DNA from 2 places in the Gordonia sp. SID5947 genome. Region 2 is predicted to be linked to the other one. Evidence: predicted binding sites of a transcription regulator. Region 2 holds the regulator's gene; the other holds the start of a gene.
What was found. Region 2 encodes LexA, which represses DNA repair genes until DNA is damaged. Its sites were predicted from a motif close to CGAACANNTGTTCG; they were not measured.
Positions count from the first base shown of each region.

Region 1: GTV32_RS02185 (SAV_6107 family HEPN domain-containing protein) is a predicted target of LexA. The motif match lies at 3,760-3,773, and genes of this name have one in related genera.

Region 1 covers NZ_WWHU01000001.1:446,204-460,886, forward strand. The annotation lists gene GTV32_RS02165 (methylenetetrahydrofolate reductase) at 1-447, shown strand, start outside; gene GTV32_RS02170 (DUF3153 domain-containing protein) at 466-1,341, opposite strand; partial or broken gene GTV32_RS02175 (NAD(P)/FAD-dependent oxidoreductase) at 1,384-2,996, opposite strand; gene GTV32_RS02180 (N-acetyltransferase) at 3,019-3,672, opposite strand; gene GTV32_RS02185 (SAV_6107 family HEPN domain-containing protein) at 3,924-4,397, shown strand; gene GTV32_RS02190 (DUF3040 domain-containing protein) at 4,558-4,959, shown strand; gene mraZ (division/cell wall cluster transcriptional repressor MraZ) at 5,433-5,873, shown strand; gene rsmH (16S rRNA (cytosine(1402)-N(4))-methyltransferase RsmH) at 6,167-7,114, shown strand; gene GTV32_RS02205 (hypothetical protein) at 7,111-8,001, shown strand; gene GTV32_RS02210 (penicillin-binding protein 2) at 8,023-9,939, shown strand; partial or broken gene GTV32_RS02215 (UDP-N-acetylmuramoyl-L-alanyl-D-glutamate--2,6-diaminopimelate ligase) at 10,103-11,727, shown strand; gene GTV32_RS02220 (UDP-N-acetylmuramoyl-tripeptide--D-alanyl-D-alanine ligase) at 11,784-12,281, shown strand; gene mraY (phospho-N-acetylmuramoyl-pentapeptide-transferase) at 12,319-13,413, shown strand; gene murD (UDP-N-acetylmuramoyl-L-alanine--D-glutamate ligase) at 13,406-14,683, shown strand, end outside.
Region 2 covers NZ_WWHU01000001.1:1,207,928-1,222,610, reverse strand. The annotation lists gene GTV32_RS05670 (hypothetical protein) at 1-734, shown strand, start outside; gene miaA (tRNA (adenosine(37)-N6)-dimethylallyltransferase MiaA) at 731-1,642, shown strand; gene dapF (diaminopimelate epimerase) at 1,691-2,623, shown strand; gene hflX (GTPase HflX) at 2,699-4,201, shown strand; gene GTV32_RS05650 (HPr family phosphocarrier protein) at 4,331-4,591, opposite strand; gene GTV32_RS05645 (fructose-specific PTS transporter subunit EIIC) at 4,699-6,834, opposite strand; gene GTV32_RS05640 (1-phosphofructokinase family hexose kinase) at 6,903-7,892, opposite strand; gene GTV32_RS05635 (DeoR/GlpR family DNA-binding transcription regulator) at 7,906-8,676, opposite strand; partial or broken gene ptsP (phosphoenolpyruvate--protein phosphotransferase) at 8,856-10,567, shown strand; gene lexA (transcriptional repressor LexA) at 10,570-11,328, opposite strand; gene GTV32_RS05620 (LysM peptidoglycan-binding domain-containing protein) at 11,568-12,134, shown strand; gene nrdR (transcriptional regulator NrdR) at 12,238-12,717, shown strand; gene hrpA (ATP-dependent RNA helicase HrpA) at 12,752-14,683, opposite strand, start outside.

The DNA.
Region 1 (14,683 bases), 760 kb from region 2:
GACGACACCCGCACCCTGGTGAACAAACTGCGAGCCGGCGCCGAGTACTCGATCACCCAGATGTTCTTCGATGTCGAACACTTCCTTCGGCTGCGGGACCGGTTGGTCCGTGCCGACCCGGAGCAGGGGGCCAAGCCGCTCATCCCCGGGATCATGCCGATCACGTCGCTGGCAAGTGTGCGGCGGATGGCCGAGCTGTCGGGGTCGGTGATCCCAGCGGATGTGCAGGCGCGATTCGCGGCCGCCGCAGGTGACGGCGCGGAGGAGAATCGCGAAGCGGTTCGAGCCGTCGGCATCGACTTCGCGACCGAGATGGCCCAACGCCTCGTGAGCGAGGGCGTTCCGTGCATCCACTTCTGCAGCCTCAACTTCGCCAAGGCGACCAGTGAGGTTCTCGAGCGCCTCGGAGTGGACACGTCGTCGGCGCTGAGCGCAACCGTCGGCTGAGGCCCCGGCGGCCGTGGATCAGCGCCCGGCGGAGCCCGCCGTGGTGGTCTGTTCGGACGTCCCGGGTTTTGTCGTCGCAGATCCGGTGCTCGGCGGGCCGGAACGTCGCGGTCGTCCCGGACGGGGACTGCGATCCCGTTTGAGGTAGGCGAGCCAGCCCACGATCGCCACCGTCGCGAGACAGAGCAATGCCAGGAACCACGACCAGCTGCTGACCGCGGCCGTGGCCGGGTCGGGGTAGGTGGCGTCGGCGGTGAAGTCCGAGGGCTTGCGCGGCTCCGGCGTCCAGGTGACGGTGCTGTCGCTGATCTGGTCGCCGTTGGTGGCGCTCACCGGACCGCCGAACGTCACGGTGAGTTCGACGAGGTCGCGGTTGGGTGTCAGATCGGTGAGGTCGGCGGAGCCGCGGAAACGGACGACGTCGCCGCTGCGCTTCGCCGCCAGATCCATGCTCATCGCGGATTCGCCGAAGGACGCCGACACGATGTCGCCGAGTTGGCTGAACTGTCCGGCTGTGAGATCGGTGAAGACCGCTCGGGTGCCGACGCGCGGAATCACCTTGTCGTTGGCGGCGCCCTCGCCCGGGGCGGCGCTCGCACCCGGGCTCGCCGGGGCCGACGGCGTGGGGGAACTGCCGGGGGCGGCAGTCGTCTCGGACTCCGGCCGGGTCGAGTAGTCACTGAGGGTGACACTCGACCCCATCGACTCTGGGACGTCGAGCTTGGGTGCGCCGCGAGGGTTGTCCGGAGAGGTCGCCACGACGATGGTGCCGGAATACCGGTCGCCGACGGTGGTCGAGCGTTCCAGACAACCCGTGAGCAGGGGACCGGCAGCCATCAGGGACACCAGCAACAGGACCGCGGACCTACGGGAAGACGAGCGCACGTTGCTCATCGTGCCAGATGCGCGTGAGCAAGCCGATGCCGACGCGCACGGTCACCTGCGAAGCGCCAGGTGCGCCGAGATCCGGCCGCTGGCGCCGGTCACGCCGCCGCCGGGATGGGTCGACGCCCCGGCGAGCAGGATGCCGTCCGCACCCGGGACGGAGTGTGCGGACAGGTCGGGGTGGGGGCGCCAGAAGAACATCTGATCGATGCTCATCTCGACGTGCATGATGTTGCCGCCGAGCAGACCGAGCTCCTGCTCGAGGTCGTCCGGGGTCTGGATGTGGGTGTGTTCGACGTGTTGGCTGAATCCGGGCGCGTGCCGATCGAGTTCCGCGCCGATCGCGGCGGCCGCATCCCGCCCGGCCTCCGCCCATGATCTGCCGCCTGCGAGTCGATAGGGATGCCACTGAGCCCAGATGTTGACGAGGTGTCTGCCAGGTGGGGCGAGCGAGGGGTCGATCGCCGAGTATCCCATCGCCACGCAGGCCGGGCGTTCGGGCAGGTCGCCGACCGACGCCGCGGCGTGGGCCCGTCGGAGCTGCGCGCGATCGGTCACCAGCAGGGCCAGCGCCGAATGAACGCCGTGCGCGGGGAGATCTGACGGCAGGTCGCGATAGGCGGGTAGGGCATCGGTGCCGAGCCGCACGGCCATACCGATGCCGTCCCCGATGACGATCTGCGACCGCCAGCGTTTCGCGGTCTCCTGGTCGTAACCCCCTGCGGTCAGTAGGTCGAGGGTGGTGGCGATGTGACAGGCGGCGATCACTTTGCGCGCGCAGTGGCCCTCGCCGTCGATCGTCCGGACCTGCCAGTGGTCGCCGCAGCGGGTGATCGTGGTGGCGGCCCGCCCCAACAACACCTCACCGCCATCGCTCCCGAGCCGGTTGAGGAGCGCTTCGGTGAGTGCGCCGCTGCCGCCGATGGCGCGCCCGGGCGGGATGTCGTGCTGAAGTGCGGCGAAGCCGATCATCGGAGCGGTGCCCGGTGCGCTCATGGGCGGCCCGGATTGCGCACCGAACCAGGCCAGTGCCGCCTTGAGCGGTTCGGAGGTGAACCACCGATCGAGCAGGGCGTCGCCCGAGGACATCAGCTCCTGCGTGAGGGAGAGCATCGCGCCCGTCCGGCGCCCGATGAGCCCTGTGCGCGCGGAGTCGGCAGTGCGGGTGAGACCGGTGAATGCCGCGGCGAACCGCCCGGGACCCGCGGGGAGTAGAAGGAGCGCATGACGGCCTTGGCCCGGGGCCGCCACACCTCGACGAACCGGCGGTAGGCCTCGGCGTCGGAGGCGCCGACCGCGCGCTCGATCGACTCGCAGGTCGCGGCGAGATCGGTGCGGAAGATGATCGGCCCGGTCCGGTCTGTCGAGGGGGCGAACGCCCACGGGTCACAGTCGACGTAGCGCAGTCCGTGATCGGCGAGTGCCAGTTCGTCGAGGATCGGGGAGTGGCGGATCATCAGGTGCGCCGACGACCCGCGATCGACCCGGTAACCCGGGAAGCGTTCGATCGTGGAGACGGCGCCACCGGCGACCTCGTCGCGTTCGATCACGCGCACCGATCGGCCGGCCCGAGCGAGGTAACCCGCCGCGACCAGTCCGTTGTGGCCCGCCCCGACGACGATCGCGTCGAGTGGCTGATGGGTCCGATCGCCGTCGGGACTCACATCGGGTACCTCCGTCTGGTCGTCATGCACGGGTCGGTTCGTCGGGCACCAGTGGAAGCGGCCGCCCCAGGAAGGCGAAGGGCCGCGGGTCTCCGGTGAAGGTGAAGTGGCGCAGGATGTCGACGAAGCCCATGCGCCGGTAGAGTGCCCACGCCCGATTGTCCTCGGCGGGCGCCTCGGGTGTCGACAGCAACACCTGGGCCTCTGGGCGACCGGCGAGCAGCCGGCCGAGTAGCCATTGTCCGATCCCGCGGCCCTGGGCGGTCGGGTGTACGTGCAGTTCGGTCAGCTCGAAGTAGTCGTGGGTCATCGCCTCGACGAAGGAATCGGAATGCCCCGCCTGACGGAGGCCGATCCGGAGCTGCTGATTCCACCATTGGTCGCGCGCGCCTCGATAGCCGTAGGCGATGCCGACGAGGAGCTCGTTGTCTGAGATGGCCACCGGCCGGGACAGCCGCCTGCGCGCCATCTGCGGGGAGGTGATCTCGGTGGGCGGCACCGTCGCGACCGCCCCGATCGCACGCCAGCCCGGCCGGGTGATGTGGTCGCGCCAGAGTGCCGCCCGGTGGATCTCGGTGCCGCGGGGATAGTTCATCGCGGTCACGTAGATGTCGAGGGCGGGTTCGAGCCAAATCCGGGAATCCTGGCCGGTCAGATCAACGAGGCGGATCGTCAACGAACGTCTGTCCTCTCGTCGGACACTGGAGATCGGGGTCGCCCGTCGCCTTGAAGGTGACGGAGGTGCTAGCTATATTGAATATGTCGAACGGGTGTTCGATGAATCAGCCTCCGCAAGCTGTTCTGTCCCACCCGCCGACATCGGGCGCCGGCCCGACGGCGACGAGGGAAGCGTTTGCTGTCGGGCCGGCGTTGTATACAGCAGTCGCACGTGCACAACGGCGGACGACTGACCACGGGGAGGTGGACATGCCCAATTCGACTCCGACGACCGGGACCACGACGGACATCGATCCGATCGTGGTGGGCCGTAGCCGTGACCTGCTCGACCGCGCCCAGAACCTGTTCGACAACGCCGACGGTGTGGACGACTCCGCCGAGCGTTTCCGCCAGTACTACCTCACCGCCCTGCGTGCCGCGGGTGCCGCACTGGAGATCCATGAGCCGTCGAACCGGCCGGTGCGGCGTCGGCATTCCCGCAGCGCCTGGAACCGCGTGCCGGTGGTGGTACCGGAACTCGACGACCACGCCGCCTACTTTGCCGCCCGCTCGCGGACGCGTCTCGACATCGAGGCCGGCCTGGTCCGCGCGGTCGACGATCGGATGCTGCAACAGATGCGCCGGAAGGTCATCGAGTTGCTCGATGCGGTCGAGGCCCTGCTGATCTCGTACGAACAAGGCAAGTTGCCCCACCAGGCCGCCCGTACGGATCGGACGGCCTGACGGTATGATCCGAGCCAACCTCGGGTAATGGTGGTCGCCGGGTGAATCTCCTCGTATCATGAGAAATTGAAGCCGCAGACGGCGGCAGACGGCGTCGACATCGAGCAGGACCGGCAACGGCGATGCGGTCGGGTCGGTGGAGTGGGAGTTAGGAGGGTCGGTGCCTCTTTCGGAGCACGAGCAGCGGATGCTCGAACAGATCGAAAGCGCTCTGTATGCCGAAGACCCGAAGTTCGCGTCGAGCGTCAAACGCCGTCGCCTCGGACGGTCCAGTGGCCGGCGCCGCCTGCAAGCGGTCGCCATCTTCGTTGTCGGTCTGGTCCTCCTCGTCGGTGGACTCGTCGTCGAGGTGCGCGTCGGTGGCTTCCCGATCATCAGCCTGATCGGCTTTCTGGTCATGTTCGGGGCGGGGTTGTTCGCACTCTGGGGTGGCGGCACCCGGTCGGCGGGAGCTGACGGTGCGCAAAGCCCCGGTGCCAAGGAGTCACGTGGCAGCGGACCCAAACGAAAGTTCTCCGAGCGCATGGAAGAGCGGTTCAACCGCCGGTTCGAGCAGGAGTAGAACTTCCGCCGGGTGAGTTCCCGGCTGTCAGGTCGTTTCCAGACCGCACACCAGGCCGGTGTGCGGTCTTTTTCGTGTTCCCCCTCCGCGGCGGAACCTTTGTGGTGCCCCGCCCGGCGTTCCCCCTCCGCGGCGGAACCTTTGCCGCGCCCCACCCTGCGTTCCCCACCGCGCCCCACCCGATTCCCCACCGCGCCCCACCGGAGCGCCCCACTACGCCCCACCGCGGCCAACCCTTGCGTCACACCTGGAACTTTGGCGCTTTTCAGCACCATTGCCACCACGCGAAGTTGGCTGCGACGCGCCGTGTCGCGCGGTGCGGCCGCACCAGATCAAGCCACTGAACTGGGCTTTTACGATCGTGAGGGGAATGCGTGGGCGTCGGGGGTGGAAAGTGGAGGAAAGTGGGGTACTGTGGCAGCACTGGGTGAGACGGACCGGACGTCGAACTCGGTAGGGCAGGAGGTGGCGACATGTCCGTGCGATTTGTCGGCACCTACACACCCAAGTTGGACGACAAGGGGCGGCTCACGTTGCCCGCCAAGTTCCGCGACGCGTTGGCAGGAGGGGTGATGGTCACACGAGGCCAGGACCGCAGCCTGTCGGTGTATCGGGCCGACGAGTTCGATGCGATCGCGGAACGGACGATGGCGGCATCGCGGAACAACCCCGAGGCTCGGGCCTATCAGCGGTACTTCTTCGCGAGTACCGATGAGCAGCGGCCCGACGGGCAGGGCCGGATCACCCTGTCGGCCGAACACCGGACCTACGCGGGCCTGTCCAAGGAGTGCGTGGTGATCGGCGGGTTCGACCACCTCGAGATCTGGGACGCGCAAGCATGGAGCGACTACCAGAGCCGGCACGAGGAGGACTTCTCCGCCGCAGGCTCGGCCGCCCTGGACGCGTTGCTCTAGCAGGCACGCGATCGGGCAGACAGATGAATACGGGATCGGATGGGTCGAGGCCTCGGCCCGGAGCGACCCTGGCGTACTTCCCCAACGCCAGGTGCGCGATCGGGCCGAGACCCCGCCTCATCGGAGAAGCCCCGTTGCGAGCCCCTACCGCCCGCCACCGACGAATCGAACCGCACAGTCCGAGGAGGAGGTCGGTGAACGCACGCCACGAGCAGCCGGACGGCGAATCCGACCGGCGCTCTCCGCACACGGAGCCGGGCGACGCTGTCCGCCGGTCCGGCGAGTTCGGACATCTGCCGGTGATGGCCGACCGGATGGTGGAACTCATCACGGCGGCATTCCCCGGGGCCGGCAGCACCCCCGTCTTCGTGGACGGCACGCTCGGTGCCGGTGGTCACACCGAACTCATCCTGCGCGCCGATCCTCGTGTGCGGGTGATCGGTATCGACCGGGACAGCAACGCCCTCGACATCGCACGCGACCGGCTGTCGGAGTTCGGTGATCGGATCACGTTCCATCAGGCCCGATTCGACGAGATCGGCGAGGTGCTCACCGACGCCGGCGTCGACCTCGTCGACGCGGTGCTCTTCGACCTCGGTGTGTCGTCCATGCAACTCGACCGCCCCGACCGCGGTTTCGCCTACGCGGTCGACGCGCCGCTCGACATGCGGATGAACTCTTCCGAGACCACAACTGCGGCAGACATTCTCAATACCTATTCACACGGCGACCTGGCGCGCATCCTCTCCGAGTACGGCGAGGAGCGGTTCGCCGGGAAGATCGCGTCGGCGATCGTGCGGGAGCGTGACCGGGAGCCGTTCACCACCAGCGCCCGCCTCGTCGAGCTGCTCTACGCCGCCATACCGGCCGCCACGCGCAGGACCGGCGGGCATCCCGCGAAGCGTACCTTCCAGGCGTTGCGTATCGAGGTCAACCACGAACTCGATGCGCTCCGTCGCGCGCTGCCCGCGGCGCTGTCGGTCCTGCGGGTCGGTGGGCGGGTCGCCGTGATGAGCTATCAGTCGTTGGAGGACCGGATAGTCAAGCGGGAGTTCGTCACTCGCACCACATCTACGTCACCGCTCGGACTCCCGGTCGAATTGCCGGATTCCGCACCGGATTTCCGTCTGATCACCCGCGGCGCCGAGCGAGCGAACGACCAGGAACAAGCGGAGAACCCTCGGTCAGCCCCGGTGCGTGTCCGGGTGATCGAACGTGTCGACGAGAAGGATCGCGCATGACCCTGTTGCAGGACATCGAGATCGACGATGACCATGTCGGTGCGGACGAGATCCGCCGGAGCCGACGGCATTCGGGATACGAGAGCGAACGGGCGACCCGGTCGCGCGCGGCGCAGCGCGCGATCGATCGTCGGCGCAAGCGACTCGAGCGCGATGAGCGGGCCGACCAGATCGCCGGCCGGTCAAAGGCGAAGGCGATGCCCGTGGCGGGTCGTCCGCTCTCGGTGCGTGCCCGAATCGCCGGAATTCCCTTCGTGGTACCGGTGCTCGCCCTCCTCGTGGTCGGCCTCGGCCTGAGCCTGCTGCTCTCGACGAAGGCCGCGGCCGATTCGTATCGACTCGGTGAGGAGCGTCAGGCGAATCAGGCGCTGCTCGATCGCCGTGACTCGCTCAAGCGGAGTTACGAATCAGGCGACTCGGCACCAGAACTGTCCGACAAGGCATCTCGTCTGGGCATGATCCCGGCGAAGAACCCGGCTCGGATGGTCGTGAACGGCACCGGACGGCCGCGGGTGATCGGCGATCCCGAAGCCGCGCAGGGTCGCGCCATGCGTTCGATCAACCCGCCGACCGGTCCCGATCCGGTGTCCAGCATCGACCCGAAGAAGGTCGACGACTCCGAGGGGCTTCCGGGCGGCACCATGTCATCCACTGGCACGCAGCAGGATTCGTCGACGGAGCCGTCGTCCGGATCGGCTGCCGGCGCGACGTCGAACCCGGCGCCCGCCCCGACGACGGCGCCCGGCGCGTCGTCGGCCACCACGCCAGATGCCGCGGCACCGGGACCGGGGGCGGCCGCGCCGCCCGCGCCCGCCGTCCGCCCGGCGCCCAACGTACTGCCGACGAACCAGAACGCGCCGGGCGCAAATTCGCCGGAATCCCGCTAACAGCGTGGACAATTGGCAACCATGACACGTGCCGTCTTCCAGCGTTTCGACGCGGGTTCGTCAGGTCGCGGTCGAGGCGGCCGTGGTGGTGCCGGAGGTGGTCGCGGAGGTTCCGGCGCCGGCGCAGGCGGCCCGCAGCGTCCTGAGACATTTCTGGGTCGAAGCCGGATCGCCGGGGCGCTGGTGATCCTCGCGGTGATCGCAGTGGCGGTCCGGATGATCGTGGTGCACACCGTGGAAGCGTCGTCGATCTCGGCCCAGGCGGCCCAACAGCGGGAGTACACCCAGATCCTCACCGCCAAACGCGGCGCCATCCTCGATCGCAACGGCCGTCCGTTGGCCTACACCGACGAGGCGCGATCGCTCACCTTCCTGCCCAAGGCGGTGCGCAAGACGATCGACGAGGCGCACCAAAAGGATGCCGCGTTGCCCGATGTGGACGACCGCCTCGGTGAGATCGCGAAAGGCGTGTCCTCGGCGCTCGGCGGCTCGATCAGTGAGCAAGATCTGTTGTCGAAACTCAAGAGCGACGACACCTTCGTCTATCTCGCCCGATCGGTGAGCCCCGAGGTGGCCAACAAGATCACCGAGGAGTTCCCGGAGGTGGGGGCAGATCCGCAGAGCATCCGCCTCTATCCCGGAGGGTCGTTGGGCGCCAACATCATCGGCGACGTGAACTACGACGGCAACGGCCTGGTCGGCCTCGAGGCATCCCTCGATTCGCAACTGGCGGGTACCAACGGTTCCAAGACCTACGATCGAGGTTCCGACGGGGCGATCATCCCGGGCAGCACCCGCAATGTGCATCCGGCGATCAACGGCGCGACCGTCCGGCTCACGATCGACTCCGATGTCCAGTGGTTCGTGCAGAGTCAGGTGTCGGCGGCCAAGGCCGCATCGGGTGCCAAGAACGCCTCGGCCGTGGTGCTCGACGCCAAGACCGGCGAGGTGGTCGCGATGGCGAACGACAACACGTTCAACGCATCGCAGCCACTGGCAGACCAGCAGAACGCCGACCTCGGCAATCGTGCGGTCACATCGCCGTTCGAGCCCGGTTCGGTCAACAAGATCATCACCGCCTCGGCCGCCATCGAGTACGGCGTCACCACACCGACGGAGGTCCATCGCGTCCCCGGCAGCATCAACATGTCGGGTGTGACGGTCAACGATGCCTGGTCTCACGGTGTCGAGCCGTTCACGACGACGGGGATCTTCGGCAAGTCGTCGAACGTCGGGACCCTGATGCTCGCCCAGAAGGTCGGGGAGAAGCGGTTTGCGGACTTGGTGGACAGATTCGGTCTCGGGCAACGCACTGGTGTGGGGTTGCCCGCCGAGAGTGCCGGCGAGGTCCCGGCGCTGAGTCAGTGGTCGGGCGGTTCGTTCGCGAATCTGCCCATCGGACAGGGCTTGTCGATGACGTTGCTGCAGATGACGGGGATGTATCAGACCATCGCCAACAACGGCGTCCGGGTGCCGCCGCGGATCATCGAGTCCGAGCGGCGCGATGGCCGCGACACCGAGGACCTGGCTCGGCCAGACGGCGTGCGAGTGGTCAGTCCCCGGACCGCGGAGACGGTCCGGAACATGTTCCGGGCTGTCATGCAGAAGGACCCGATGGGCGTACAGCAGGGGACCGGTTACACGGGAGCGGTCGCGGGTTACCAGATGTCGGGCAAGACGGGTACCGCCCAGCAGGTCGACCCGAGTTGTGGTTGCTACTCGAATTCCAACTACAACATCACCTTCGCGGGTATCGCTCCGGCCGATAACCCCCGCTACGTGATCGGCATCATGCTGGACAATCCCAAGCGCAGCTCCGACGGTAGCGGTGGACAGTCGGCGGCACCGATGTATGGCACCATCGCGTCGTGGTTGCTGCAGCGCGACCGTGTACCCCTCTCGGGTCCCGCGCCGCGGCTGACCCTGGAGGCGCGCTGACCGCAGGGGGTCAGGCGACGAAGGGCGCGCACCGATGTCGATCGCGTGCGCATCCATACTCACCCGTAACGGACAGGGTTCGCGCTGACGGTATCGTGAGTGCGTTCCGGCGAGCCCGACCCGGGCCGCCCGAGTCGAGCAACGAGGGAGGCGGGAGGCACAGATGGCGTCTACTCGCCGTACCCGGGCGAAGCCCGGCACGGGAATGCTTCGTCCGAGCACCGTGGCACCGACGCCGGTATCCGTGTTGTCCACGGCAACCGGCGCACGAGTGGATCTCATCGGCTCCGCGTCCGCGGACACCGAGGTCACCGGCGTGACCTTGCGTGCCCAGGACGTGGTTCCGGGGATCTGTTCGCTGCGCTGCCCGGCGGGCGCACCCATGGCGCCCGCTTCGCAGATCAGGCGGTTGCCGCCGGTGCAACCGCGGTGCTCACCGATCCGGCGGGGCGCGCCGAGCTGACCGAGGTCCTCGGTTCCGACGCGACATGCGCGGTTCTCATCCATCCGAATCCGCGAGAGGTACTCGGTCCGGTCAGCGCCCGGATCTTCGGCTACCCGTCGTTGCGACTGAAGCTGATCGGGATAACCGGCACCTCGGGCAAGACCACGACCGCCTACATGGTGGAGGCGGCCCTGCTCGCCGCGGGGCACTCGGTCGGCCTGATGGGCACGGTGCAGACGCGTATCAACGGCGTCGCACAGCCCAGTGCACTCACGACGCCCGAGGCCCCGACCCTGCAGGCGATGCTGGCGACGATGCTCGAGCGTGGTGTCGATGCGGTGGTGATGGAGGTGTCGAGCCACGCCCTCGCGCTCGGTCGCGTCGACGGTGCCCAGTTCGCGATCGGGGCGTTCACCAATCTCTCGCAGGACCACCTGGATTTCCATCACTCGATGAGGGCCTACTTCGACGCCAAGGCACGACTGTTCGCGCCGTCGTCGCCGACGCACGCGGTGCGGCCGATCATCTGCGTCGATGACGAGTGGGGACGGCGGATGGTCGACATCGCCCGTTCGGACAAGCAGTCACCGCCGGTGACGGTGTCGACCGGGCCGGTGCCGGCTCACTGGCATGCCGGGCCGTCGACGGTGGACGCCGACGGCGCCCAGCACGTGACCGTCACGGGGCCCGGCGGCGACCAGGAGCTGGTGGTACCCCTGCCCGGGCGCTACAACGTGGCGAACGCCCTGACCGCGGTGGCCATCGCCGTCGGCGCAGGCGTCACCCCGGCGGCGGCGATCGGTGCGATCGCCGACGTCTCGGTTCCCGGCCGGCTCGAGCGGATCGACCGGGGACAGGATTTCCTCGTCGTCGTCGACTATGCCCACAAGCCGGCCGCGCTCGAGGCGGTGATCGCCACCCTGCGGGACCAGACCCGAGGGCGGATCGCGGTGGTGGTCGGTGCGGGTGGCGACCGGGATGCGGGTAAACGGCCGATGATGGGTGAGATCGCCGTTCGCGGTGCCGAACTCGTCATCGTCACCGACGACAATCCGCGCACCGAGGACGCGGCGGCCATTCGCGCAGAGGTCCTCGGCGGTGCCCGCGCCCCCGATGTCGGCGGCCCAGCCCACGAGGTCAGGGAGATCGGCGATCGGGCCGCGGCCATCGCCGCGGCTATCGCCTGGGCGGAGCCGGGTGACACCGTGCTCATCGCGGGCAAAGGACATGAGACCGGGCAGGAGGTCGACGGCGTCAAACACCCGTTCGACGACCGCCTGGTCGCCGGGGCCGCACTCGATGCATCGATCGCACAGCCGACCACGGGGGAGGGCGGTTCGTGACCACCACACCGACTGTTCTCGTCGCGTCGTCGGTTCGTGTCGACGACGTGCGGGTCATGCTGCGTCGACTGGTCGAGGCAGGCGCTACGCCTGCCGGCGCCGATCAGGTCCGTACCTGGGCGATCCTGGGCGAACTCGCCGCCGACGACGGGCTCACGGAGAACGAACTCGTCGTCGAACACGACCGTCTGGGCCGGCAGATCGTGCGGCTGGCCGTCGACAAGACGCTGTGCGTCGGAGAGTCGCGCGCGGTGCGCGCACTGCACCAGGGGACCGTCATGGAGGGGTCGTGGGGCGACGAGGTCCGGATGGTCGCGACCGTCGATGAGGCACGTGATCTGCTGACCTCCGACGAGTGGCGCCCAGGGCCGGGCGACGTGGTCCTGCTGGCCGCGGCCGACCCGGCGGTCGCGGAACTCGTGGAGCTCTGGCCCGAGCCCGGGGGCATCGCGGGTGGCAGCGCCGAGCACGAGACAACCGGGCGCGCGGGCACCACGACCGAAGGTACGGGGGACGGGCCATCGAGCATGTCGACGACGAGGACGAACGAGTGAGGGCGGCAAGGGTGACAGGGCAGACAGGGATGACGCGGTGACACAGATCCTGATCGCGGGTGGCATCGCGCTCGCGGTGTCGATCCTCCTCACACCGTTCCTGATCCGGTTGTTCACCCGGCAGGGGTTCGGGCAGGAGATCCGGGTCGAAGGCCCGCAGAGCCACCAGACCAAACGCGGTACCCCGTCGATGGGTGGCGTGGCGATCCTGGTCGCGTTGTGGGCGGGCTATCTGGGCTCCCACATCGTCGGGATGTTCACCGGCGGAACGGGCGTCACCGCGTCGGGACTGCTCGTCCTGGGCTTGGCCACCGCGCTGGGCGGCGTCGGGTTCCTCGACGACATCATCAAGATCCGCAAACACCGGAATCTCGGTCTCAACAAGACCGCGAAGTCGCTGGGGCAGTTCGCCGCCGCGATCCTTTTCGGCGTGCTGGTGCTGCAGTTCCGCAACGACGCCGGGTACACACCGGCGAGCACGAATCTGTCGTACGTCCGGGACATCGACGCGATCTCCATGTGGGCGGTCGTCTTCGTGGTGTTCTGCTGGCTCGTGGTCGCGGCGTGGTCGAATGCGGTGAATTTCACCGACGGCCTCGACGGGCTCGCGGCCGGCTCGATGGCGATGGTGCTGGGTTCCTATGTCCTGGTCACCTTTTGGCAGTACCGCAATGCGTGCTCCGGAGGGCCCAAGTCGACCCAGGAGATCACGCCGGGTTGCTATGTGGTCCGTGATCCACTCGACCTCGCCCTGATCGCGGTGGCCGGTGGTGGCGCGTGTCTCGGCTTCCTGTGGTGGAACGCCGCACCGGCCAAGATCTTCATGGGCGACACCGGGTCGTTGGCCCTCGGCGGGATGCTCGCCGGCCTGTCGATCACGACCCGCACCGAATTGCTCGCGGTGGTCATCGGTGCGCTGTTCGTCGCCGAGATCATCTCGGTGGTGATCCAGATCGCGTTCTTCCGCACCACGGGCCGCCGCGTGTTCCGGATGGCGCCGTTCCATCACCATTTCGAACTGGGCGGCTGGGCCGAGACCACGGTGATCATCAGGTTCTGGTTGCTGACGGCCATCGCCTGTGCGTTGGGTCTGTCGTTGTTCTACAGCGAGTTCCTGGCCGTCAGTGGCTGATCAGCGGCCCGACATCGATGTGACCGCACTGTCGGGGACGACGGTGCTGGTGGCCGGTGCCGGCACCGCGGGCCGGTCGGCGGCTCGATACCTGCTCGACGTGGGGGCGCAGGTGACGGTGGCCGATGCCCGGTTCGGCCCGGACGAACCCGTCGCCGACGAGCTGTCCGATCTCGGCGCGCAACTGGTGGGCACCGCGTCGCTTCTCGACGACGAATGGCCGGCGGAGCCCGCCCTGGTGATTGCTTCGCCGGGGTTCTCGCCGACACATCCGCTGATCGTCCGCGCGCTCGAGGCCGGCGTACCCATCTGGGGTGAGGTGGAGCTCGCCTGGCGCGTCGATCGCGCCGGGCTGCTCGGCGAGCCCCGCATCTGGCTGGTCGTCACGGGAACGAACGGCAAGACCACGACCACGTCGATGCTCACGGAGATCGTCGTCGGCGCCGGTCGCTCGGCCGCGGCGTGCGGCAACATCGGCCTGCCGGCGCTCGATGCGATGCGGCAGACCCCGCGGGTCGACATCCTGTGCGCAGAGTTGTCGTCGTTCCAGCTGCACTGGGCGCCGTCGGTGGCACCTGATGCAGGCGTGGTGCTCAACATCGCCGACGACCATCTCGACTGGCACGGATCGTTCGACGCGTACGCCGAGGCAAAAGGTGCAGCACTGCGCGGCGCCGTCGGGCTCGTCGGCCTCGACGACCGGACCGCGTCGTCGCTGCCGGTCGCCGGACGCCGCGTCGGCTTCACCCTGGAACCACCGCGCGACGGTGAGCTCGGTGTGACCGATGCGCAGATCGTCGACCGAGCCTTCGGGCCGCCGGGGACGGCCCGCCCGATCATCGAGACGGCAGCCATCCACCCGCCCGGCCCATCCGGCGTTGCCGATGCCCTGGCGGCGACGGGACTCGCGCTCGCGGCAGGGATCCCGACCGCGGCGGTCGCCGAGGCGTTGCGCGGCTTCCGGCCTGCAGCGCACCGCGGCGAGGTGGTGGCCCGCGTCGAGGATCTCGACTACATCGACGATTCGAAGGCGACCAATCCGCATGCCGCCGAGGCCGCGATCGCGGGGCATCGGCGGGTGGTGCTCGTTGCAGGCGGACTGCTCAAGGGCGCCCGGGTCGACGACATGATCCGACACACGCGGGACCGACTCGCCGGGGTCGTCGCGATCGGCCGTGATCGCGAGTCGATCGTCGACGCGATCTCGCGACACGCCCCAGAAGTCCCAACAGTCACAGTATTCACAGGGGACGATGGTCGCGTGACTGTT
Region 2 (14,683 bases):
TGGCGTCCGTGGTCTTCGTGCCGAGTGCTCCTCTGCTGGTGCCGGCCCTGGCCGGGCCGCGTGCAGTCGACACCGAAGAGGTGCGTGCCGCGACCCTGGCGGCGGGCCGAGATCTGGCTGCCGACGCCTCGACATGGATCGCGATCGGCGCCACCGACAGCGGCATCGACCAGGTCGGCAGCGCCGGCACCTTCCTGCCATTCGGTGTCGATGTCCCGGTCTTCCTCGACGGTTCGGACGGCGACGGGCGGCCCGACGAGCAGTCGCCGTTGCGTCCCGGTCTGCCGCTGTCGTTCCTCATCGCGGGCTGGCTGCGTGCCGAGTCCGGAGCTGCGGCGGTCAGGCCCGTGCCGGTCTCGTCCACTGCGACGGCCACCGAGTGTGCGCAACTGGGAACCCAGCTCGCCGCGCGTGTCGACGGCCATCGGGAGCCGGTCGGGATCCTCGTCGTCGGCGACGGCGCGACCTCGTTGTCGGCGCGAGCGCCCGGGGGTGGGATGCGGGAATCGGGCGCCCGACTGCAGCAGGTGATCGATGCGGCGATCGGCTCCGCCGACGTCGCGGCCCTCGCCGGACTCGATCCCGACGAGTGCGCGACCGAGGGGGTGAGCGGACGTGCGGCCTGGCAGGTCGTCTCGGCACTCTGCGCCGATCGTCCGATGCGTCCGGAACTCCGATACGCCCGGGCGCCTTTCGGTGTCGGGTACGTGGTGGCTGTCTGGACCCCGCGATGACCTCGCCGATCCCGGTTGCGGTCGTCGGACCCACCGCCGGCGGTAAGTCCGATCTCGCGCTCGACCTCGCAGAGCGGCTCGACGGCGAGATCGTCAACCTCGACGCGATGCAGCAGTACCGCGGAATGGACATCGGGACGGCAAAACTGACACCTGCCGAGCGCCGGGGCATCCCGCATCACCAGATCGATGTGCTGGATGTGACCGAGACGGCAACCGTCGCGCGGTACCAGCAGGCCGCCACCGACGACGTGGAAAGACTGCTCTCGGCCGGGCGGACGCCGGTCCTGGTCGGTGGATCGATGATGTACATGCAAGGGCTGCTGGACAATTGGCAGTTCCCGGCCACGGATCCGGCCGTTCGCGAGAAGTACGAGGCGATGCTCGGCGACATCGGCGTTGCGCGTCTGCACCGGCGGCTCGCCGAGGTCGATCCGCAGGCGGCGTCGGCCATCCTCGACACCGACGGCCGGCGGATCGTGCGTGCACTCGAGGTCGTGGAGATCACCGGAATGCCGTTCGCGGCGTCGGCACCCACCATCGGTGATCCGCGGTGGGGCACGAGGATCGTCGCGCTCGACCGCGAGACCGCCGCCCTGGACGAGCGGATCCGGTCACGGACCAGCCGGATGTTCGCCGACGGCCTGGAAGCGGAGGTCCGCGCTCTGTGCGAGCTCGGACTGCGCGAGGGGCGCACGGCTTCCCGGGCCATCGGGTATGCACAGGTGCTGGCAGCCCTCGACGGTGATTACGACATGGCGACGGCCGAGGAGCTCACCTTTGTGGGGACACGGCGCTACGTGCGACGCCAGCGCTCGTGGTTCCGGCGGGATCACCGCATCGTGTGGCTCGACGCGGGGGCACCGGACCTGCTCACCACCGCGCTGCGCGCGATCGGCAACGGCTGATCGGTCCGTGGCCGGGTCTGATCGCGGGGCCGTATCCTGGATGGGGTGATGGCGAGACAGTCCACGACGCGACCCGAACCAGCCTCCGACCCGCGGCGTTTCGTGAAGGGGCACGGCACCCAGAACGACTTCGTCATACTCACCGACCCGGCTGCCGACCTCGACCTGACCGCGCCCGCGGTGGCCGCACTGTGCGATCGCCGGAGAGGTATCGGTGCGGACGGTCTCCTGCGTGTGGTGCGATCGGCGGCCCTTGTGGAGTCCGGCGTGCTGGACGCGTTGCCCGACGGTGTGGGACCCGACGACTGGTTCATGGACTACCGCAACGCAGACGGATCGATCGCGGAGATGTGCGGGAACGGCGTTCGGGTCTTCGCTCACCATCTGCGGGCGGCGGGCCTGGTCTCCGACGACGAGTTCACCGTCGGGTCGCGCGCGGGTGCCCGACCGGTGATCGTGCATGCGCACGACGACGTGTGCGCCGACGTGACGGTCGAGATGGGCCGGGTGCGTATGGACGGCGAATCGTTGGTCCGCATCGGTGACGACGCCTATCGCGGTGCGATGGTCGATGTGGGCAACCCCCATCTGGCCTGCGTGGTGCCCGACATGACCGCGGCCGATCTCGCCGCCGTCGACTTCACCGCGGGGGTCGAGATCGACGACCAGGCGTTCCCGAACGGCGCCAACGTGGAGCTGGTGACGCCTGCCGGGCCGGTGGACGAACGTGGACGCCTGCCCGCGTCGATGCGGGTGTTCGAGCGCGGTGTCGGTGAGACCCGCAGTTGCGGGACGGGCCTCGTGGCGGCGGCCGTCGCGGTGCTCGCGGCGCGTGACGAGACCACTGGAACCCTGTGCATCACTGTCCCCGGCGGACGTGTCGAGGTCGGTATCCGCGCCGAAGGCACCTACTTGCGCGGACCGTCGATGCTGGTCGCGGACGGTGAACTACGTTCAGGGTGGGATCGACTCGACGACTGAGCACCGCGACGGTCCGCTGCGCACCGGAAAACCGGGTGCTGCGCGGTCCCGGGACGTGAGATCATGGTTCTGCCTATGACCGAATCAGCATCCACACCATTTTCTCCGTCCACCCCGGACGACGACGATCTCACCGATCTCCCCGAGACCGTCACCGCGCCGGGCGCCGGCCGCGACATCGTCCGCGGGCTGGCCCAACCCACGACAGGTGAGCTCCAGCTCTCCGAGCGCGCCTCGCTGCAGAGGGTCGCCGGCCTGTCGACCGAACTCACCGATGTCACCGAGGTCGAGTACCGGCAGCTGCGACTCGAACGTGTCGTTCTGGTCGGTGTCTGGACCGAGGGCAGCGCCGCACAGGCGCGCGCGAGCATGGTCGAACTCGCCGCCTTGGCCGAGACGGCCGGCTCCCAGGTTCTCGATGCGCTGATCCAGCGGCGGTCGCGGCCCGACTCGGCCACCTACATCGGGTCCGGCAAGGCCGACGAACTGCGGGAGGCCGTCCTCGTCTCCGGCGCCGACACGGTGATCTGCGACGGCGAGCTCACGCCCGCTCAGCTCACCGCGCTCGAGAAGATCGTCAAGGTCAAGGTCATCGACCGGACCGCCTTGATCCTCGACATCTTCGCCCAGCACGCGACCTCACGCGAGGGCAAGGCGCAGGTGTCCCTCGCGCAGATGGAGTACATGATGCCCCGCCTGCGCGGCTGGGGTGAGTCCATGTCCCGCCAGGCAGGTGGTCGTGCGGGGAGCAACGGAGGCGTGGGCCTGCGCGGTCCAGGCGAGACGAAGATCGAGACCGATCGTCGTCGGATCCGCGAACGGATGGCCAAGCTGCGTCGCGAGATCCGCGGGATGAAGAAGTCGCGCACCGTGATGCGCGCGGCCCGCGAACGCAATGCGATCCCGAGGTTGACGGTCGCCGGCTACACGAACGCCGGAAAGTCCAGTCTCGTCAACGCGATGACCGGCTCCGGCGCCCTCGTGCAGGATGCGTTGTTCGCCACGCTCGACCCCACCACCCGCCGCGCCACCCTCGACGACGGGCGTGTGGTGGTGTTCACCGACACCGTCGGATTCGTGCGTCACCTGCCGACACAACTCGTCGAGGCGTTCCGGTCGACGTTGGAGGAGGTGGTCGACGCGGATCTGGTCCTCCACGTCGTCGACGGATCGGATTCCTTTCCAGCCGAACAGATCTCAGCCGTTCGGCAGGTGATCAACGAGGTGGTCGCCGAGGAGGATGCCACGCCACCGCCGGAACTGTTGGTGATCAACAAGATCGACGCCGTGGACGCGACCCGGATGGCCGAACTCCGCGGTGCCTTCGGCGATGCGGTCTTCGTGTCCGCACGCACCGGTGAGGGACTGCCGGAGCTGTTCGACCGGGTGCGCGAGTTCGTCGGCCGGTCCGATGTCGAGTTGACGATCGACGTGCCGTACACCCGTGGTGACCTCGTCTCGCGCATTCACCAAGAGGGCGAGGTGTTGTCGAGCGAGCACACCGCGCACGGCACGAGGATGCGTGTGCGTGTCCCGGTGGCCTTCGCGGGCGCACTCGACGACCTCACCGTGTCGTGACCCCGCCGCGCGTGCGCACCCTGTGTAGGGCACACACGCTCGATGTGAACCCGCGCCCGGTCGACGGAAAAACTGCGCCCGCTCGAGGAAGGCGTACCGGCGGAGCGGGAGGTGTCGCGGTGGGCGGCGTCAGTCGGCGTCGAGATCTCTGGCGACGAGCGTGGCGATGGCGTCGAGGGTGTTCTGATCCTCTGCGGTGACCACGACGTTGGTGCCCTTCTCGGCGCCGAGGGTCATGATCATCAGCGCGGAGCCGGCGTCCACCGGGTCGCCGCCCTCGAGGCCGATGGTGACCGCGCTGCCGGTGTCGCCGACCGCCTCGGCGATGATCGTCGCGGGGCGGGCGTGCAATCCGACGGCGGAGCCGACGGCAACAGTGGTGCTTGGCATATGGGTGTCTCCTCACTCATTCGGTGGTGATGTCTGAAATCGTGTGTGTCGCTGACGACGATTGTGCACGCGATACGCGGTGGCAGGGCGCGCCTTGACCGATCGCCTCAGGCGGCGACGGTCTCCGGTTCGGATACGGACGTGGCCTGTGTGCGGGCCGTGCCCCATTGCTTGGCCGCGATGACGAGGACCGCGGACAGTGCCATCCCGGCGGCGAGTGCGACCAGGAACAGGACCCAGTGGTTCATCGTGAAGAACACGAAGATGCCGCCGTGCGGGGCGCGCTGGGTGACGCCGAACGCCATTATCAGTGCTCCCGACAGCGCGCCACCGGCCATCATCGACGGGATGACACGGAACGGGTCGGTCGCCGCGAACGGGATCGCGCCCTCGGAGATGAACGACGCGCCGAGCAGCCAGGCCGCCTTGCCGTTCTCGCGTTCCGGCTCGGTGAAGAGCTTCGGCCGCAGCACGGTGGCGAGGGCCAGGGCGAGTGGCGGGACCATGCCGGCACACATCACCGCGGCCATGATCTCTAGTTGCGCGTCACCGCCGATCGCGAGGCCCGCGGTGGCGAACAGATACGCCGCCTTGTTGACCGGGCCACCCAGGTCGAAGCACATCATCAGGCCGAGCACGATGCCCAGGACGATCGCCGAGCCTCCGGACATGCTGTTGAGGCCGTCGGTCATCTGGTCGGTCAGCCATGCGAGCGGCTTGCCCAGCAGCATGTACAGGAGCACGCCGATGATCAGGCTGCCCAGGAGCGGGATGATCACGACCGGCATCAGCCCTCGTGCCCACCGCGGCAACGGGAGTCGGGCGATCCAGAGGCACGCGACACCGGCGATGAGACCGCCGACCAGACCGCCGATGAAACTTGCGCCCACGGCGACCGACACGAGACCCGCGACGAAGCCGGGAGCGATTCCGGGCCGATCGGCGATGGCGAACGAGATGTAACCGGCGAGGACCGGGACCAGCATGCTCATGGCGAGGCCACCCACCGCGAACAGCACCGCGCCGATGTACTGGCCGAGCCCACCGGCGGGTAGGTCCCACAGACTGTTGTTCAACGCGATGAACTGGCCGTCGTTGAGCGCCCCGGATGTGTCGAGGGTCGAGTTCGCGATCTCATAGCCGCCCAGGAACGGGAGGAAGGCCAGGGCGATGAGCAGGCCGCCGGCCGCGACGAACGGGATCATGTAGCTGACACCGGTCATCAGCGCCTGCTGGACCTGCTTGCCGAGGCCGACACCACCGGTGTCCGCCACACCCTCCGGGACATGGTCGCCGGATCCGGCCACCACGGCGGCGTTCGGATTGTCCGCTGCCGCAACTGCTTCGGCGATCATCGTGTCGGGTTCGTTGATCGCCCGCTTGACGCCGGAGGAGATGACGGGCTTGCCGTGGAAGCGATCCTTGCCCTTGACGCCCACGTCTGTGGCGAAGATGACGGCATCCGCTTTCGCGATCACCTGCGGATCGAACGCGGTTGTCGCGGACGAGCCCTGTGTCTCCACATGGAAGTCGACGTCGGCGCGTTCGGCCGCGTATGTGAGCGCGTCCGCCGCCATGTAGGTGTGGGCGATACCGGTCGGACACGCGGTGACCGCAACGATCGACCGGCGTCGCACGGCGGCCGCATCTGTGGAAGACGTGCCGGTGGCACCCGACTGCGACTCTGTCGTCGCCGACGTCGCGGCCGGACCGCTTGTGGCCGGACCGCTTGCTGCCGCCACGCCTACCGCCGCCGCGCCGGCCGCCGTCCCAGATGTTGTGGCAGGCGAGGGATTGATCGCATCGTCGACGAGTCGCACGACCTGCTCATCGGTCTCCGCAGCGCGAAGCGACGCGACGAAATCGGGCCGGACCAGAGAGCGTGCCAAGGAGCTCAGCAACTTCATGTGCTCGGACGCACCGCCGGACGGCGCAGCGATGAGGAAGACCAGATCCGCCGGACCGTCGGGGGCGCCGAAGTCGACCTTCGCGGACAGCCGCGCCATCGCGAGACTCGCCTGGGTGACCGATTCGGCCCGGGCATGGGGGATCGCGATTCCTCCGGGCAGCCCGGTCGCGGACTTCGCCTCGCGATCGAGTGCGCCCCGGGTGAGATCGGTGGCATCGGTGGTGCGTCCTGCGGACTGTAGTGCTCCGGCGAGATAGCCGATCACGGCCGCCGGGTCGGCGCCGGCGTCGACGTCGAGACTCACCGTCTGCGTCGTGATGATCTGTTCGGACATCGGGTTTCCTTCTACATCGGGATGGGTGTCGTCGGGTGATGATGGGTCCGCGTGGGTGATGGTCGGGGTCATCCGACGTGGGCGGCTCCCGACAGGTCGGTGACCGTCACCCCGTCGAGATCGAGGTGCTCCGGCTCGGGCGGCTGGGTGCCGGCAAGAGCAGTGGCGGCCGAGCCGTAGGCGACCGCGGTACGCAGACGTTGCGCCTCGGTGTCTCCCCGGGTCTCGGCGATCAGGTACCCGGCCAGCGCCGAGTCCCCGGCACCGACCGTGCTGCGGGGCACGATCGGTGGTGGTGTGGCGAACCAGGCGCCCGCGTCGGTGACCAGCACGGCTCCGGCCGCACCGAGGGTGGCGAGGACGGCGGCTCCGGTGCGGTCCACGAGAGTGCGTGCCGCGGTGATCAACGGCGCATGGTCGCCTTGTGACACCGCGGCGACGAGACGCGCGGAATCGGCGCCGGTGGCCCCGGCCAGCTCTTCGTCGTTGGGCTTCAACAGATCCACGCGACCACGGACGGTCGCGGTCAGCGGTCCGCCCGAGGTGTCCACTGCGACACGGCAGCCGAGTCCGTCGAGCTCGTCGATCACGGTGCGGTACCAGTTGTCGGATGGTCCCGGTGGCAGGGACCCGCACAGGGCCACCCACCTCGCACCGTCGGCGTTCTCGACGATCACATCGACGAGGGCGTGCGCCTCGGCCGGGTTCAGATCGAAACCGGGCGCGTTGATCTTGGTGGTCGTGCCGTCGGGATCGGCGATCGTCACATTGGACCGGACGGCGCCGTTGATCGGGAGCGTGAGATAGGGGAGGCCCACGGTGTCGAGTGCACCGAGCAGTGGGTCGCCGGTCCGTGCGGGCAGCACGGCCCGGGTCGGCAGACCGGCCTCGGACACCACTCGCGCGACGTTGATGCCCTTCCCGCCGGGCTCGGCACGCACCGAACTGGCACGCTGCACCTCACCGTGGCGCAGAGGCGTCGCGAGTTCGAGGGTCCGGTCGAGACTCGGGTTGGCGGTGACGGTCAGGATCGCCGGCGTTGCAGATGAGGGTGTCATGGGGTCCTTCCGGTCACGCGATCACGACATCGATGCCGCGGGCCGCCAGGGCCGCGGAGGTGTCCGGGTCGAGCCCGGCGTCGGAGACCAACACGTCGACATCCGCGAGGTCTGCGAACGAGGACAGATCCTCGCGATCGATCTTTGATGAATCGGAAAGCACCACAACGCGATTGGCCACCCGGACGATGGCCGCCTTGATGGCGGCCTCATCCGGATCGGGTGTGGACAGTCCGTGAGACTCGCTGATCCCGTTGGTGCCGACGAAGGCAGTCGAGATGCGCAGTCGCTCCAGCGCCGCGACGGTCTCGGACCCCACGGTCGCCTGGGTGAGCCCGCGGACTCGACCACCCAGGATGTGTAGATCCGAGGAGCCGTGACCGGCCAGTGCGGCGGCGATGGGGATGCTGTGGGTGATCAGGGTCAACCGGCGATCGCGCGGCAGAGCGAGGGCGGCCTGGTAGGTGGTGGTGCCGGCGTCGAAGAACACGGAGCCACCGTCGGGCGGAAGGAAACGGATGGCAGCACGCCCGATACCGACCTTCTCGTGCGTGTGGGTCATCTGACGCTCATCGATACCGAGCTCGCCGACCACCGGTGTCGACCCCGGCCGAACCGCGCCGCCGTGAACGCGCTGGAGGTGTCCGGCGCGTTCGAGAGTTGCCAGATCCCGGCGCACCGTCTCACTGGTCACGTCGAACAGCGTGGCCAGTGCAGCGACCGATGCGCGGCCGTCGGTCCGCACCTGATCGGCGATCGCCTGCTGACGTTCTTCGGCGTACACGGCGTCCCTGTCTGTTGAAGTCGGTGAATTTTGAAGTCTGTGGATTTGAATGTTGCTATGTCTGTGTTTACGCCTGTTTGTGTTGACAAGTCAAGGTTTTCTTGTAACTTGGATCACAGAACTTTTGATCGCGGCCTCATTCCACATGGGGCCTGATGGCGAGAAGACCCCTTCATGCGATGTCGGGACCGATCTCGCGCCGATGGACAGATAGGACTGCCGTGGAACGGACGCAGGTTTTGCAGGGGACCCCGGTGGTGGGCGGGTTGGCGTTCGGTCCGGCTATCTGGCCGGGCGCCCGACCCGAATATGACCCGAGCGTCGAGGCCGCCGTCGCCGAGGACGAGCGGGAGATCGAGACCAGAAGATTCACCGATGCCGCCGCCGCGGTGGCGCGACGGCTCCGGGACCGGGGCTCACACGCCTCGGGCGCTGCATCCGAGGTGCTCGTCGCGACCGCCGGTCTCGCCGAAGACCGCGGGTGGGTGGGTGCCGCGTCGGCCCTGATCGCCAAGGGCACCCCGGCGCCGGCTGCGGCCGTGGCCGCGACAGAGCAGTTCGCCGCGATGTTCACCAAGCTCGGGGGACTGATGGCCGAACGCGTCACCGATCTCAATGACGTCCGCGACCGGGTGGTCGCCGAGCTTCTGGGGGTGCCAGAGCCCGGCGTACCGGAACCGTCGGTGCCGTCCGTGCTGCTCGCCGACGATCTCGCCCCGGCGGATACCGCAGGCCTCGATCCGACACTCATCACCGCGCTGGTCACACGTCTCGGTGGACCGACGAGTCACACCGCGATCATCGCCCGGCAGTTGGGGATTCCGTGTGTTGTGGCGATGGCGGCACTCGAGACCGTGGCGGTGGGCACCAAGGTCCTCGTCGACGGCACGGCGGGCACTCTCGAGGTCGCGCCGGACGAGGCGAAGGCACTCGCCGGTGTCGACGAGAGCCGGCGGAAGGCGGCCGCGGTCGCGTCGTGGTCTGGGCCCGGTGCCACCGCGGACGGGCATCCGGTCTCGGTGCTCGCGAACGTCGCCGACGGGCCGTCGGCACGCAACGCGTCCGAACACCCCGTCGAGGGCGTCGGGCTCTTCCGCACGGAATTGGCGTTCCTCGATCGGGCCGAGGCCCCGACGGCAGACGAACAGACGGAGTTGTATCGCGAGGTGATCGACGCGTTCGCCGATCGGAAAGTCGTGATCCGCACACTCGACGCCGGGTCCGACAAACCGCTCACGTTCGTGACACAGGCCCATGAGGCCAATCCCGCATTGGGGGTGCGAGGCAATCGGATCACCATCGACCATCCCGAGGTCCGCGCCACGCAGCTCGACGCGATCGCGGCGGCTGCGCAGCAGAGTGGAGCAACGCCGTGGGTGATGGCCCCGATGATCGCATCCGCTTCCGAGGCAGCGGAATTCGCCGACGAGGTGCGTCGGCGCGGACTGGTGGCGGGGGTCATGGTCGAGGTGCCGGCCGCCGCGATCCTGGCCCCGCGATACTGGCGGAGGTCGACTTCGTGTCCATCGGCACGAACGATCTGACGCAGTACACGATGGCGGCCGATCGGATGTCGGCCGAACTTGCCGCCCTGACGGATCCGTGGCAGCCGGCGGCACTGTCGCTGATCGACATGGTTGCCCGCGCCGGCCAGGCCGCAGGCAAGCCGGTCGGGGTGTGCGGGGAGGCGGCCGCCGATCCGCTGTTGGCGTGTGTGCTCGTCGGTATGGGCGTCAGCTCCCTGTCCGCGGCACCCGCGGCCGCGGCGCCGGTGGGCGCGCGCCTCTCGGAGGTGACCCTCGAGCAGTGCCGGTCGGCGGCTGCCGCGGTACTGCAGACCGCCGATCCCGCAACCGCCCGGGCCGCGGCGGCGGCGGCGTTAGCCAGCTGACCCTATACGCGCCGCATGACGGTGACGACCTTGCCGAGGATTGCGGCCTCGTCGCCCGGGATGGGATCGAACAGATCGTTGTGCGGCATGAGCCAGACGTGACCGTCCTTGCGCTTGAACGTCTTCACGGTCGCCTCGCCGTCGATCATGGCCGCGACGATGTCGCCGTTCTCGGCGACGTTCTGCTGGCGGACCACCACCCAGTCACCGTCGCAGATCGCGGCGTCGATCATCGATTCGCCGACGACGCGCAACAGGAACAGGGATCCCTCGCCCACCAGTTCCCGAGGTAAGGGGAACACGTCCTCGACGGCCTGCTCGGCCAGGATCGGCCCTCCGGCGGCGATACGTCCGAGTACGGGCACGAAGGTCGGCGTCGGCAACTCCTGACCATCCGCGAGCCCGGCGGCCGCGCCGCCCGGCGGGGTGTGGTCGCCGTCCTGGATGTTGACCGCACGGGGACGGTTGTGATCGCGCTTGAGCAGGCCCTTGCGCTCGAGCGTACGGAGCTGGTGGGCCACCGACGACGTCGACGTCAGTCCGACCGCGTCGCCGATCTCGCGGATGCTCGGCGGATAGCCCCGGTCCCGCACGGACTGACGGATGAATTCGAGGACCCCGCGCTGCCGGGGGGTGAGTGCGGCCTCGGCGACCTCGGGATCCGCGACGACCGGTGCCGGATCCGACGACCCGTCGGGGGTACCTGCGGCCTCGTGGATCCCGCGGGAGGCTCCACGCCGCCCGCCGACCTTGTCGCTCATCGCTGAGTCCTTCCTGTCGGCTGCCGTCTCGTCGGCGGTCGCCGGAATCGAGTTCGTCTCGCAAAATTGCTGGTCGATCGATCTGTCTCAGGCCCGAGGTTAACCGAACCGGCCGAGAGGTTCAAACATTTGTTCGACGCGTGTCGGGACTTTGTCGGAGCATCGTGCTACTAATCGAACATGCGTTCCATCGAACATGTGATCGAGGGAACGGCCGATTCGGATCCCAGGAGGACACGATGAGCACAGCCACCTTGACCCGCGAGGCACCGACCCGCGAGACGCCGAACCGCGAGACGCCCGTCGGCCGGACGTCGCGCAGGGGAGCCCCGCACCGTGAGTCGCCGATCGTCGCCCCGCGACGACCGGTCACGTCGGCAGGCCGCGCGCATCCTCGCCGTGCCGCACGCGTCGAGCCGACCCGTCCGGGAGACGGGCGTCCGGCCGGGCGCCGGGGGGAGGGCGCCCGGCTCGCCGGCACCAGGTGTGCGGCACCGGCAGGCGAACGGCGTGTGTATGCCCGCAGGCGCGCGGCCGCCCTGGCGGTGCTGGTCGGGAGTGCGCTTGCCGCACTCGTCTGGGTCGTCGCGATCGTGGGATCGAATTACGCCGCGTCCGTCGCACCCGAGCCGGTCGGTACCGAGGTGGTGCATGTGCGTCAGGGTGACTCCCTGAGTTCGATCGCCGATCGCGTGGCGCCGGACATGCCTCGCCAGTCGGTCATCGACCAGATCGTGGAGCGCAATGCCCTGCCGTCGTCGGGCCTTCGAGTGGGCCAGGCGCTCATCGCGCCCGCATACCGCTGAGCGGCGGGCGGTATCCTCCATGTCACAGGTTCCAGCCGGAAACCGGCACGGCGTAGCGAGCATCCGGTGCGCCGGAGTGTCCAGAGATGTGCGTGAGGACGACATGCGCTGCCCGTTTTGTAAGAACGAAGACACCAAGGTCATCGACTCGCGTGTCGCCGATGAAGGGCAGGCGATCCGACGGCGCCGTTCGTGCGCGGAGTGTGGTCGCCGGTTCTCGACGGTCGAGAGCGCCGTGCTGTCGGTGGTGAAACGCAATGGGGTCACCGAGCCGTTCAGTCGCGAAAAGGTGATGCGCGGTGTTCGCCGCGCTTGTCAGGGCCGTGCCGTGGCCGAAGATGCGCTGGCGCAGCTCGCGCAGCAGGTCGAGGACGCCGTGCGCTCCTCGGGGTCGGCCGAGATCCCCAGCAACGAGGTGGGATTGGCGATTCTCAAACCGCTGCGTGAGCTCGACGAGGTGGCCTACCTGCGCTTCGCTTCGGTCTACCGGTCGTTCGACTCCCTGGCGGACTTCCAGCGGGAGATCGACGACCTGTCGCAGGAGAAAACCGTGGACGCGGCGGGGTCGACCGTCTCTGAATGATGGCCTCGCTGATCGTGCTGCGTTGCGCGGTTGCTCAGCGGAACGTGTCCAAGGCCCGCAGCGCCCGCTTCTCGGAGATGGGGTACGCGGTTCCGAGGCGTTGCGAGAACAGGCCTACCCGGAGTTCCTCGACCATCCAGTGCGCGTACTCGTTGAAGGCGTCGCGTCTTCCGGCGGGCAACTGGGTGACCTTCCGGTTCCAGTGTGCGATCACCCGGTCGACCGCGGCGAGAGCATCATGGTCACGGCTCGACGATCCGAAGAGGTCGGCCAATCGGTTCTCGGCCGCCTGGAGGTAGCGAGGGATCTCGGTCAGATGCCCACGCGGGGTGGCCGCGACGAAACCGTCGAAGACGAGATTCTCCAGCTGCTCGGCCACGTCGTCGGCGGCGACCGAACCGCTGTCCCGATCGATCTCTGATCGAAGGGGGGCGAGATGACGGAGAACGTCGGTTGCGAGCGTGAAATACTCTGGGGCAGCGTCGGTCACGATCGGTCGGAGCTCGTCGCGTAATCGCGTGAACTGACCGGGAGTGCGGATGGTGGTGATGTTCCTGGCGGCGACGGTGTCTCGGATCGCCCTGCGCGTGCAATCAGCCAGGAGATCGTCCGCGTGCCGATAAGGGCTCTGGCTCAATGCCAATCGTCCCGCCGGGTCCAGGGTGCCGGTGATCTTTCTGGAGAGCGTCGGGATCGTCGACTCGAGCAGCACGATCACCGCCTCCGCCAGCTTGTGGTCGCGTTCGGCTGCGGTGACCGCGTCGATCCGGAGGACGCCGACCGGCCTGCCGGCGGCGTCCCGTGTGACCTCCAGTCCCGGATAGCGGGTGATCGTCTGGCCCGCAACAGTTGTCGTGGTCGTTTCGGGAAGGTCGCCGATGCCCTCGGCAGTCCACGACGTGTGGACGGTGCGTGTTTCCGGCGTGTCGTCGGAACCGGCGAATCGCTTCTGCAGGTCGGCGAGCGACTTGCTGGTCGAGAGCACGGCGCCGCTGCGGTCGCTGACGGCGAAGTTCATCGTCAGATGCGGCGGCACACGTTCGAGAGAGAAGTCACCGGGGGACACCGTCATGCCCGTGATGGACGTCAATTCGCGAGCCAGCCCGGTCACCAGCGGTTCCGAGCGAGGGGTCAGCCGCGACACGGCGAGATCGGCGAACCGCTGGGCGGGCGCCATGGACTTCCGGAGTGCCTTGGGCAGCGACTTCACGAGCTCGGTGGCGAGTTCGGAACGCAGACCGGGGACCGACCAGTCGAAACCCGCGGGCCGCATGTGATCGAGCAGCGGCCGGGGGATCACGACCGTCACGCCGTCGTCGGCTGCGCCCGGTTCGAACCGGTAGCGGAGTTCGAGTCGGGTCTCGCCCTGCTGCCAGGCTCCGGGGAAGTCGTTGTCCGCCACCGTGACGTCGGCCGCGACATCCTCCGGCGTGAGGTCGAGCAGGTCCGGGTGTTCGCGTCGCGTCTTCTTCCACCAGGTGTCGAAATGCCGCGCCGACACGACGTCGGCTCCGACCCGGGCGTCATAGAACTCGAAGAGCTGTTGCTCGTCGATCACCAGGTCGCGGCGCCGCGCGCGGTGTTCGACGTCGGCGGCCGCCTCGAGAAGATCCCGATTGCGGTGGAAGAACACATGATCGGTGCGCCAGTCGCCCTCGACGAGTGCATGGCGGATGAACATCTCCCGCGATGTCAGCGGGTCGATGGTGCCGAAGGGCACGCGCCGCGCGGCGACGAGGGTGACGCCGTAGAGCGTCACCCGCTCATAGGCCATCGCCGCGCCGCGCTTGGCAGACCAATGCGGCTCGCTGTACGACCGGCGGACGAGGTCGCCCGCGAGCTTTTCGGCCCAGAGGGGATCGATACCGGCGACGGTGTGCGCGAAGAGTCGGGATGTCTCGAGGATTTCCGCAGCCATGATGAACGGTGGCGGTTTACGGGCCAACGACGAGCCTGGGAAGATCGC